Regions from separate parts of the Pelosinus baikalensis genome, predicted to be linked through region 1. Evidence: riboswitches for the same ligand, from Rfam matches in the RefSeq annotation. Region 1 holds a riboswitch; the other holds the start of a gene.
What was found. A riboswitch is a leader RNA that binds a small molecule or an ion and turns the genes downstream of it on or off. The one in region 1 is predicted to bind cobalamin.
Positions count from the first base shown of each region.

Region 1 (6,275 bases):
ACTATAACCAAAATTAAATAGGATCAACTTGAGCTTAATAGTATCGTAAAATACAAATAAAGTCTACCCAGTATGAAATCCGCATATTCTTGTTTTCCATTATATGTTATAGTAATCATAAGCTAAATTTTGGTCATTGGCTCATCGGATGTATATTCCATCAGCAGGGAAACAAGCTAATTGTGCCTGCAACAATAATGTAAAAGCACCTCTCTCCAATCAAGTTACCTTGGAAAGCGCTACCGTAGTAGACGCAAAAACTGCCGCTACCATCGATTGGATAGAAGAAGCCATTAAGACTGCTTCTCCCATAGCACCCTACTTCAAGGCAATCGTAAACAAATATCGTAAAACAGGTCATGATGGTATTCTGCGAGGAGCTCCCTGTCTAATCGCAGCCATCGCCCCAAAAAACTTTATGCCTCGGGGACGGGATAATACACATTTCTCTCTAGCCTACGCGGAATTATATGCACCGACACTCGAACTAGGAACCTGCTGGGCAGGATTTTTTGAAGCCTGTGCTTTATCCGGCTATCAACCTCTGCTCGACCTCCTGAAACTGCCAGAAGACATGAGTGTGACTGGCGGAATTATGGTAGGCTACCCTAAATATACATACAAACGGCTCGTTGATCGCAAACCGCTGCAGGTAATCTGGCAGTAATGATCCCTTTGGGCATGTATAAGGAGGATATATGTCATGGACAGTCCATAGCATATATCCTCCTTATACTTCCAGCGTAACGCAGCCATAGCACTAGACAACTTGGCAGATCCTGATGAACTGGTCCGGGAATACGAGCCAGCGAAATTTCTCTTTCTGTGCAGCAGGAAATTACAACAGCCCTATTATCGATATAAAGAAACGATTAATGACAAAATTATAATTTTTTTGATATTTCCAGGAAATAATCTCCATAATATGACGGATAGAGATAAAAACTATATAGTTTTTATATAAAATCCTCCTATTGATATGGTAAAAGCCATATCAATAGGAGGATTTACTTTGGACTATATTCCAAAAGATGTGACATGTATCTTCTTTAACAATAGTCTTAGAATTTGTAGCTCGCGCCGACTTCAAGACGACTTTCGTTTTCATAATGATCAGGCCTAAAGTTGCGATAGTTAAGGTTCAGGTCAACTGCTCTCGTTAATTCCAGATTTGCCCCAACTTGATATTCAACAAAATCGTCACTACCAATCACAGAAGCATAACCATTGAGTCTAGGAGCCAGTCCTTCACTTACGGATAATCCTATGTAGGTTGAACCAGAGCCAATATCCCGATGACCAAGAATGGCTCGAACACTGCTAAAGGGTAATTGATACTGCCCATAAAAATCATCCATTTCACTACCATGTTTCCGATCTACATTTTGATATCCAATTGTAAGATTACTGCCAATTTTGTGTTCTAAGTAAATTGTGTCAGTCAGCACGCCAACTGCAGTCTGTCCTCTGTCCAAATCGTTAATAGGAGCAGCAGCGCCCGTTCCTACACTTACTGATAGAAGTAAACCTACTCCCAATAATACTTTTTTCATGATGCAACCTCCTTCATCCTCTATACTTTTTAATTTTATACTTTTTAATTATAGTTTGTCAAATTATACTCTTTATTGTTACTTGGTAATAATTGCTATTCGTTGAATTATAGTATGGTCCCTATTGTTTGTCAATGCCACTTCTTTTTTCTATTCAAGCATACCAAACATCGGGCGGCTTGCTATTCCTGCTCAGAATGGGGCTCATTGAGATGCTCATCAATGTGAGCTTCCACAAGATCAAGGATATTGAACAGAGATATTCGCTGCTCCTCAGTCAGGCTTGCAAGCTCTTTCGAAACGTCGGTAGACAATTTTTCAAAATGTGCTTCCTTTTCATTATAAATCGTCATCCCCATAGCGGTTAATGATAAGAGTACTTCCTTCTCATTTTCCTGGGTTCTAGACTTCTTTACCAACTCTTTCTGAACTAATTTCTTAACCATCTTTGAAATAGCACCTTTGGTAGCGCCATATTTTAATGCTAATTCGGTGACTCTAATATTATCAAAATCCCCAATTAACGTCATAAGACCCAGTTCAGAAAAGCTCAGCTTGCCCACTGGTGCAATATCGCTGGCGTGTCTGCTCAGTTCTCCCATTTTAATCGTGAGGCGTTTTAACGTATTCAAGAATTCTTTCATATCATCTTTTTTCATATTCTTATTATTCACCAAATTTCAGATAAAATCAAGATATTATATAAACTCTTGACTTTATTGTTTCCACGTATTATAGTTTACTTGTGAAACAAAAATAAATGCAAACAAGGAGTGAACGCTATGTTAATCGATTTAACTCTTCCCATTGATGAACAAGACAAGAACAATCCTTTTTTTAACCAGAAAGATGGAATCAACGTAGCCCGTTTAGGACATTTAGGCACCCATCTCGATATTATGAACGTACCGAATCTAGATATAAACAGATTTATTGGGCCAGCTAAAGTAGTCCATGTCGAAAATATCTTCAGTCGTGAAATTGAACCTGCCGATTTTGAAAATAAGGTGGATATTCAAAAAGGTGATTTTATTATCTTTAAAACCGACTGGCTGCCAACATATTATGAAACAGATTTTTATGTCACAGGTCATCCTGAGGCAGGTCATCCTGAGCTGTCTGATAAAACCCTGGAATATTTAATCCAAAAAGAAGTTAATTTTATTGGCATTGATGCTGCAGGAGTAAAGAGAAAAGAAGGTCACCCAAAAGCAGATATGTACTGCGCAGACCACGATGTTTTCGTCATTGAAAATATCATCAACCTCAATCAATTAAAGCAAGATACCTTCAAGTTCTATTGCTTCCCCCTTCCCTTAAAGAATTCCAGCGGCCTGCCCGTTCGCCTAATCGCAGAAATACAGTAAATCCAATTTAGGAAAATGCTTCCAAACAATCGAACCACAAAGGCGCAAAGTACACAAAGGGTTATATGAATAAACCTTTTGTTGAATTCCTAATGCTTATTTCTCCTCGCATGTAGTATTTGCAATCTTCTCGATCTGCTCCCATGTCCATCGACAAGAACTTGATTCTTTAGTCAGTGTAAGCTCTTTTTCTGCCCGAGTCGCTGCGGTATAGAGCCAGCGGGGATTACTCCTAAACGCATCTTGATGGACAAAGACTTTTTCCCATTGACTGCCTTGGCTTTTGTGGGCAGTGATGACGTAGCCATAAGTTGCGATGGACACCTCTTTGGACAGTTCAAATTTGTAGGTAATAGGGTTTTTATTGTACCAGTCATCAGGAAAATGCTGATTGACCTCCAGAAATTGCGCATGGTAAACAGAAGACTTCTCTATGGCCGGTAGGAGAAGAATCTTGTGATTATAGTTCATAATGAGATAAGCCCGAACAAAGCTGGGAGAATCTTTGGAAGTCCCTTTGATGGGAAGAACCTTCTCTGTAATGATGGTGACTTGCTCCAAAGTCATTTTATCGCCATTGACGAAATAGGTGCCATTGCCGATAAAGAGGATTCGATCCCCCTCTTGGGGTTCATCCGTTATCTCTTTGCCGAATTTCACCTCACGGGCTTTTTGATTGAGGATAAGCCTTGCCTTGTTGGTGCCAATGATGAAGATGCTGTTTTCATTATGAATGACGGACTGGAGAAAAGCTCTGGCAGTAGCTTGCTTTCCTAATATCTGTACTTCTCCTCGGGACGCATTGGGAATGATGACTTGCTTTAGATTTCTGAGGCAGGTTGCGTAAAGCAGAATTTCACTGCCGGCTCCCTGCCGTTTGACTTCGGTGAGTTCAAAATTTTGGTTGCGCAATATCTCCGGATCATCGCCCACGGGTTCTAGTTGGAAGCTGTCCCCGAAGAAGATGACCTTTGCATGGGCAGACTGGGCCTCCTTGATGAGATCGGCGTAGACGGTTTTACTGATCATGGAGGATTCGTCAACGAGAATGACATGGTAAGCTTTAAACTTGACACTGGCTATCCATTCACCAGTATCAGCATCAGGAGAACCATACAAGGTGGAGTGAAGGGTTTTAAAAAGAACCTTGATTTCGCCGAATTTGTCCTTTAGTACCTTGACGGCTTGGTTGGTGGGGGCTGTAATGATGCACTCTTTGCCTAGAGCCAGTCCATATTTGACGATGTTTTCAGCGATGGTCGTTTTGCCAGTCCCGGCATAACCGGAAAGGATATATACCGATTCCTGACTGCTGCATAAGAAGGAAGCGATTTCCTTGAGGGCTGTTTCTTGATGAGCCGTATAGGTTATAGGATGTTTGCGAAGATCGAGAATATCAACCTGTGGTATGCTTGGTGGGGTGATTTCTTCCTTGCCTCGTTCTTCCCTTTCAATAGCAGGTTTTGCACTGGCTCTTTTTTGCGGTTTCGGTTCAGAATGAAATGGCAGTGAAATGAGTTCAATCTGCTTCATATCGGCCTCCTTCCAGACGTTCCCCTTAGAATGAGGGCAACTCTTAATCAAAAATGATGATCGATCATCTGCTGTGCTTTGTCTAAAAACACACTGACTGCTTCTAATTCTTTTGCGCTCAAGCCCTCCAAATGCGCAAAAATATAATCGTCTTTCTCCAAGTGAAATGCGTTATGAGCCTGATATGCGGCCTCTCCCCGCTCTGTCAGGTAGACTTGAACACGCTTCTTATCTAAAGGATCTATTACTTTGCGCACATAGCCGCTCTTTTCGATCTTCAAAACACTTTTCGAAACAACTGCCCGGGTAACACCAAAATATCGTGCTATTTCAGAAATAAACATGCCTGGATGATCGCCGATCGCCCTAATCATGTGAATCTCACCTCGATATAGAACGATACCATCACCAAAATCCAGCTGTTTCATTTTGCTGTTAGCAATTGTTTCAATCAACCGCATAAACTTACTCATCGTTGCATAAGATTTTTTCTTCATGACCTTATTGTATCGAAATTCTGTAAGTATAACAACTGTTACCGCTGCCAAATTATAGAAAAGATCATGATCTATATCATAACATCTCGTTGACAAACGTATTATTATTTGCTACGATGAGAATGAATCTCATACTGTTGAGATAGGTGCCCTCAGGGGCTTAATAGGGAAGTCCGGTGAAATACCGGCGCGGTCCTGCCACTGTAATGGGGAGCAAACCCGAAAAGTACCACTGGAGCGCAAGTCTTTATTTCATTTTGTCCCGGCTTAGTAGAAGCTGTTTTTTTTAACCAATTTGTATGCCAGGCATACAAACAAAATTTGAAAGAGGTGTTTATGATGGAATATCCTACCCATAGTCCCAGAAAATTTCTTGGAATGCTGCAGCAATATAGAGAAACACAGCTCCTATTCGCTGGCATTTCCCTTAAGGTATTTGATTACCTAAAACACGATACGTCGGCAGAAAAAATCGCGTCGATGACCGGATATGATGAAAGAAACCTTACACTCTTTCTGAACAGTCTGGCAGCAATCGGTCTACTCGAAAAAAACAATCACCAATTCCGAAATACACCAGAAACAGAGTTATTCCTCAGTCAAAACAGCCCTTACTATTTAGGGGAATATCTGACCTTCTGGAACAAGATGACAGGACTCGACCAAGTGGAAGAACTGGTTCGCCTCGGACCCGATCCAGCCATTCAAGAACAGAATCAAGGCAAAGAGCTATTTGATTTTCGCAAGCTGGCACGCTTAACAGCAGTAGAGGCCCGTACAGGCCGCGTTCAGTCATTTTTGCGCGCTGCCGCACAATTCGTAGAGCCCACTGCCCCCCTTCGGATTTTGGATCTTGGCGGAGGCTCAGGAATGATGGCTATCGAATTTGTCCGCCAGTTCCCTTTGGCTTCAGGCGTCATTTTTGAACAGCCCGGAGTGGCCGATGTTCCTGAAGAGTGTGTGGCAGAAGGGCATCTGGAGCACCGCCTATCCATCATGCGCGGTGACTTTATGACAGATCCCATCGGTGGCAATTACGACCTGATTATCGCGTCGGGAATCTTAGATTTTGCCAATGCAAATCTAAAAGAGCTGACCGCGAAAATAGCACAGGCTCTCACCCCTTCAGGCTATCTTTATCTGGTCAGTCATAGAGTAAGCGACGACTATATATCGCCAAAAGAATCCATTGTCGGCTGGCTGTCGAGTCATCTTGCAGGCCTTGACATCTTACAAACCAGATCGAACATTGAGCTCGCCCTTACAAGTGCAGGTTTTCGGAAAACGGAAATCAAACCATTGGATGGTGCTATCCAAAATCTAAT
Region 1 is NZ_JAJHJB010000032.1:11,859-18,133, reverse strand. It holds gene LMF89_RS18590 (nitroreductase family protein) at 149-667, shown strand; gene LMF89_RS18585 (hypothetical protein) at 1,062-1,553, opposite strand; gene LMF89_RS18580 (MarR family winged helix-turn-helix transcriptional regulator) at 1,736-2,212, opposite strand; gene LMF89_RS18575 (cyclase family protein) at 2,336-2,920, shown strand; gene LMF89_RS18570 (ATP-dependent DNA helicase) at 3,017-4,453, opposite strand; gene LMF89_RS18565 (MarR family winged helix-turn-helix transcriptional regulator) at 4,501-5,046, opposite strand; cobalamin riboswitch at 5,078-5,249, shown strand; gene LMF89_RS18560 (methyltransferase) at 5,287-6,275, shown strand, end outside.

Region 2 (6,275 bases), on a different contig from region 1:
GGGGTCTGAATACATTGCAGTTTGTGTAAAAGAACCATCTTCATTGGTTCCCATGCAGCCAATTTCGCCTTCGACACTTACATTGTATTCTTTGGCAAATTCCACAATCTTTTTGCTGAATTCAATATTTCCCCTTAAATCATAGCGAGAAGCATCCACCATTACAGAAGAAAACCCACTTATCATTGCCTGGGTTAAATATTGATACTCTGTACCATGATCCAAATTTAAAGCAACTTCTCCATCGGAACTTGCTGCTAACATTTTCACAACGGGAGCAATTAAACCACTATCACAATGTCTTACTAAATGATCTTGTACTATATTTACGATGATTGGTGCTTTTTCAAGTTCCCCTGCAGTAATGACAGCTCTAATCGTTTCTAGATTAAAACAATTAATTGCCATAACTGCATAATATCCTTCATTTGCTTTTTTGAGCATTTCTTTCATTGAAACGTACATGTTTCACCCTCTCATCTAATTTGATCTGTGATGTTAAGTTCTGATAAATCTACGCTTTCATCTTCTTCATCAAAGAATGAATCGTCTGAGGCCGTTTTTTTCGTTAACACTAATATTGCAGCCGTTATCACTGTGCCAATGGATAAGGCAGCTAAAAATCCTATTGGATTCTCCATGGCAGGCACGATAAACATACCGCCTGAAGGCACGGGGCTTCCTACATTCCAAAGCATGGAAAATCCGCCACCTATGGCTGCCCCTATGGAACAAGCAGCGATAACACGAACTGGATCTCTGGCTGCAATGGGAATAACTCCTTCCGTTATCATCGCAACGCCCATGGGGAATGCAATTTTAATATTTTCTGCTTCTTCTTTTGAATATTTTTTCCTTGCTATGATCCATGATAATGCAACGCCGAATGGCGGAACCATGGATGCAAGAATTTTAACAGCTTCTGGTCCATATATTCCTTCTACTAATAAACCATCTGCAAATAATGAAGCAACTTTATTTACTGGTCCGCCAAAGTCAAATGCTGCCATCGCGCCCATTCCTAAACCGAATATAAATCTTGAGCCACCTTGCAAACCTTTTAATACCTCTGTTAGTGTTGCTGTTAACCAAACGATGGGAGTACCAATTACATAGAACATAAGTAAGCCTACAATCATAGTTGAAATTAAGGGTAAAATCATCATTGGCATTAGACCTTGAGCCCATACTGGTACTTTCAAATTATTTTTTAAATATTGTACGAAATAGCCAACGATATATCCTCCTAACATGCCACCTAGGAAACCAGCACCAATTGCATTCGCTATTAAGCCCATCATTAAACCCGGAGCAATACCTGGACGATCAGCAATGGAATAGCTAATAGCACCTGCTATTACCGGAACAATTAAACCCATGCCAAATACACCCAGAGAAACCAGCGCATCAGCAATTGAATACGCTTCTTTGTAATTTTTTATGACTGATCCGCCTGAGAGATTTCCAATAGCAATAAGAAGTCCCGCTGTTACAACCAGAGGCAACATATAGGAAATACCCGTCATTGCATGTTTTTTAAGTTGTAATTTTTTGAGCATACTATCTCTCCTCTAATTATCCATATTTAATTATAGTCCTAAGTCAGCCTGGATCTTTTTTATGATTGATTTTGGCGATTTAATAGCAATATTGGTTGGAATATTGAGAATTTTCTTGCCTGCAAATCGTTCTTTACCACCAACGTTGATATCGGCTGCTACGATTACGATATCTGCATTCTTAATATCGAGATCCGTTAATTCATCCTCCGTTCCTATTGTTCCCTGGGTCTCAATGTGAATTTCATGCCCTAACTCTTTAGCCGCTTTCATTAATTTTTCTTTTGCAATATACGTATGAGCAATTCCTGAAGTACAAGCTGCAATTCCAACAATTTTCATAACATCCCTCCCCTTTCTTTAATTATCTGCCTGAAAATATATCTAAGATTTCTTCAGGTGATTTAGCCTTTAATAACTTGGCACAGACATCATCATCTCCTAAATTACTAGCTACTTTTGCTAATATCTTTATATGAGTGCTATTTTTATCTTCTTCAGTAACAGCAAATAAAATAATAAAACGAACCGGCTGATCATCCAGGCTTTTCCAATCAATATCAGCTTTCGTTCTCCCAATAGCCAGTGATGTTTTGTTAACAAATTTTGATTTTCCATGGGGAATAGCGATGCCATTACCAATTCCAGTTGTTCCTATTGATTCCCGATAAAATACATCTTTTAGAAAGTTCTCTCGATTTGATATCGCATTTACCTGAAACAATAAGTCCGTTAACTCTTCCACAACTTCCTCTTTTGTGGTAGCCTCCATATCCAATTTGATTGTTTCACTTCTTATCACTTTTGATAAATCCATAATTCTACCCCATTCCCTTCAAATTTTCATTAAAAAGCGTTGCACATCGATAGTGCGAGTGCATTCTAGCAGATAATTCATTTCATTTTTTGCCTCGTATAAGTGATAGATCTCCATGACTATATCTTTTACGTGTTCATAATCAGGATTGAGAATATAAAAATTTTATACGATTGCCGTCTTCCGTATTGTTCACGATTTGGATTGCAAGTCGTTTAACATTGCAATTTCCAGCCAAGAATATCTGTATTTCTTTGCCGAATTCAACTTTATAAAACGATAATTTTTGTGCATTGTTATTTTCTAGATCATTAATAATGAATGCATCTTCTGTGTTAATGTAAATATCAGTAGCAGAAATTAATTTTTCAAGATTTTCTAGTTGTAAATCTTGCTTAGTATTTTCAAATGAATCTTCAATTAAGATGCTCTTAATATTTTTAATGTCTTTTTCATTTAATAATGCTGAAACAAGCATATATGGTTTTTCTTTAATCGTTAAATGAACTGTTGAGATAATAAAGTCGATATCATCTAAATTGATCGTGCTTAATTTATGTTCTGATATTACATCGCCAATCTGCCACTGGGGAAATGCCCTTCTCAATCGAGTTGTCAATAATTGTGAAGTACCATAGCCGCTATGGCAAACTACAATTACTTTCTTATAACTGATTCCTCTTTCAATGGCTGCTTGAAAATAAGTCACTAAATATCCAATTTCATCAATACTAATAGTATTTAAATTGTATTTTAAGGTAATCAAATGCACTACGATCTGGCATATGCTTAACATTTCAGTAAATCGTTCCTCAATTTCTTTTAATAATGGATTTTTTATTTGAATGTTATATTTAAGACGATTTAGCATTGGTCTAATATGCAATATTAATCCATCATGCAGCAAAGGATCTTTGGTCAAATCAAAGGTTAAAATATCTGAGACCATTTTGATTAGAGAAGTAGTTATATCAATGTAATTCACTTCCTGGTCTTTTTTAATAACTAATGAATTCCCCAGTAGTCGTTGTCCAACTCCGCATGAAACCAGGTATTGATAAATATAATGAATTTCTGAGTCATTAATATTAATTTTACATTTTTCATAAATTTTTAGCGCTAGCTTAGCAGCACTTTCGGATATTAGGTTGTCAGTAGACAGAAACATGAAGCTGCTATTATTCTGCCCTTGGATTTGGTTGCCTTCACTTACTCTTTTTATACAGATAAGAATATGGGTCAATAAATTAATAAAATATGGATCACCAATCGTATATTCCAATGTTTTTTCTAAATCAATCAATATTTTTTCAATATATAAGACTAAATCAATATCAAAGATCTTAGATAATCCCTTTATTGTCTGTGAATCAAGCCTAGAGATGCTCCTTTCATCAAGGCCATCACTAGTATCATTTAGTAATTCATTGGTAATGGACGCAATTGCTTTTCGTATATTTACTTCTGATCCATTAATCTTTGTGCCTTCCACACTTCTATTGAGTGTAATATCATAGCTTTGCAGCCAATCCCCTATGAACTTTAAATCATTTGCAATGGAGGCTTTGCTAACATAGTATGTATCTGCCAATTTTTGAATGGATGTATTTTGATTTGATTTCGTAAGCAACAATTTCAAAGTTTCTATTCTGCGATTTTTGATTGACAATGGATCGAATGCTCCTAAATTTGCATTGATATCATTTAGTAAATCGATTTTTTGATGATTACCAATCTTTATTTGTATACCACTCCCCGGCTTGCGAGTAATCTCAATATTTTTATTTTTCAAATAATTTTCAATAAAATTTATATCTTTGGATAGTGTTTTATCAGATACTTTAAGAACTCCCGAATAATATTTAATTGGTTTAAAATCATTTTCTGCAATAAGTAGTCTGATTAATTCTTTTTGTCGTAAATTGAATATAGACACTTATTCTTCCTCCTTATTACTATCTGCACTACTTATCTCGTGTTAATAGTAACATACGTATTATTTCTTTAAAATACTAAATGCCTTCCGTTATGATACAGAAGGTTTAATACCTAACTACGTAATTTTAGCGGCAGGAGGATCAAGCCGTCGTTACTCATAAACTCAACGCCCCTGACCGACTAATAAATTCAGAGTAATTTTTATCAAAGATATTATCAATGCCAGCGGCGATTTGGATAGTAGACATTACAAAAATAGTTGAAATTTTTTATTATCCCCTATAAACAGACAGAATTTTCTTGACAATTCCTAGTAAGAAGTGATAAAAGTAATAGATGGTATAGCTTGTCTTACTAAAAATTGAATATCGTTACGTCAGGTGCCCGCAAGGGCTTAATAGGGAAGACCGGTGTAATACCGGCGCGGTCCCGCCACTGTAACGGGGAGTGAATCCGCAAAGATGTCACTGGAGCGCAAGCTTTGGGAAGACGCGGGTAAGCAAAGATCCGAAAGCCAGGAGAACTGCCTGATTGTTAGTCACCGTTATACTCACGAGCGATGAGGAGGGGATTTAGAGAGAACAATCTTTTTTGGCTGTTGCAAAGGTCAGAATCGAATATGAACGGAATCTTTTATGCTTTATAGCCCCTTTCTGAATTTCAGAGAGGGGCTAATTCGTGTGTATTAAAATCTAAGGAGGAAATCTTTGAGTGAAAAAGAAAGCAAAACTAATAAATGCCAATAAAGAAGTTTTAATAACAATGCTGCTTACTAGTTCGATGCTGCTGGGCGGAGGCAATTCCCTTGCTGCCGAAGAAGAAACATCGACTCCTACTTTCACTTTGGATCAAATGATTGTAACCGCTACTAGAACAATGAAAGATGTGAAAGAAGTTCCAGCCAGTGTTGATGTGATTACCGCAGAGGAAATCGCTGCCAAAAATGTGACATCTGTCACGGAAGCATTGCAAATGAAAACAGGTGTCTACATGAGTCCAATCGCACAGGGCGGAATCAGTATCAGAGGTTTTGGCAGCACTGATATTCTGGTTCTCTTAGATGGACAGCCGATGAATTCTGGTTGGAATGGAGTTATGAACTGGGAGATGATCCCTGTAGAGCGTATTGCCCGTATTGAAATTGCTCGGGGAGCAGCATCATCTTTGTATGGAGGACGCGCGGTTGGCGCAGTTGTAAATATTACTACAAAAGATAGTGAAAAAGATACCAGTATTGATGCTGTTGTTTCCTATGGAAGCAATAATACATGGAAAAAAAGTATGTATTTTGATCAAAAATTAAATGACAAACTATCTGTTGGAGCAGGATATGAAAAAAGGTCCTCAGACGGCTATCGCGGTTATTATCGAACCGCTAACGGCAGCGCAAGTACAACGGTAAACCCAAGTACGATCAAAAATGTAAATTTACCTAAAATATCTGATGGGTCATACCTTATTGGCGGTCGTGGTGAAAAAGAATGGGAAAATGAAAACCAGTCTTTTCATTTAAAATATAAATTTGATGATAATAAATCGTTGAAATATACGTATATGAAAAGCAAAAATGACTATTCTTACAAAAATCCTTTCACCTATGCTTATGATGCAAATGGCAATCCAATTTTTAATGGAACTGTAAAGACCCAAGATGGTAGCTATGTGAAGTTAACTGCAGGCAATTTTTTGGGATACGTAGGAAGAAGGGAAACTGATTTACACACATTAAATTATCAAGATGATGATCATAAAGTGCAGTTAAACATTGGATTTAGCGATACGAAAAAAGATGGATTCAGCAGTGCGTCTTCTTCGGTAACAAATATTAATTGGGAAGGTAAAGGAACAAACTCTTTTTATCCAAACAAAACCTATAATATTGATTTTCAAAAGGCATGGGAAAATATTGGGAAGCATACAATTGTTGCTGGCTTCAATGGAAAAGAAGAGTCTTTTGATCA
Region 2 is NZ_JAJHJB010000001.1:281,442-287,716, forward strand. It holds gene LMF89_RS01115 (class II fructose-bisphosphate aldolase) at 1-465, opposite strand, end outside; gene LMF89_RS01120 (PTS fructose transporter subunit IIC) at 477-1,559, opposite strand; gene LMF89_RS01125 (PTS fructose transporter subunit IIB) at 1,590-1,901, opposite strand; gene LMF89_RS01130 (PTS sugar transporter subunit IIA) at 1,924-2,376, opposite strand; gene LMF89_RS01135 (BglG family transcription antiterminator) at 2,519-4,312, opposite strand; cobalamin riboswitch at 4,676-4,859, shown strand; gene LMF89_RS01140 (TonB-dependent receptor) at 5,026-6,275, shown strand, end outside.
Region 2: it holds a riboswitch for cobalamin, as region 1 does, so the genes downstream of both, LMF89_RS01140 (TonB-dependent receptor) here and LMF89_RS18560 (methyltransferase) in region 1, are expected to answer to the same signal.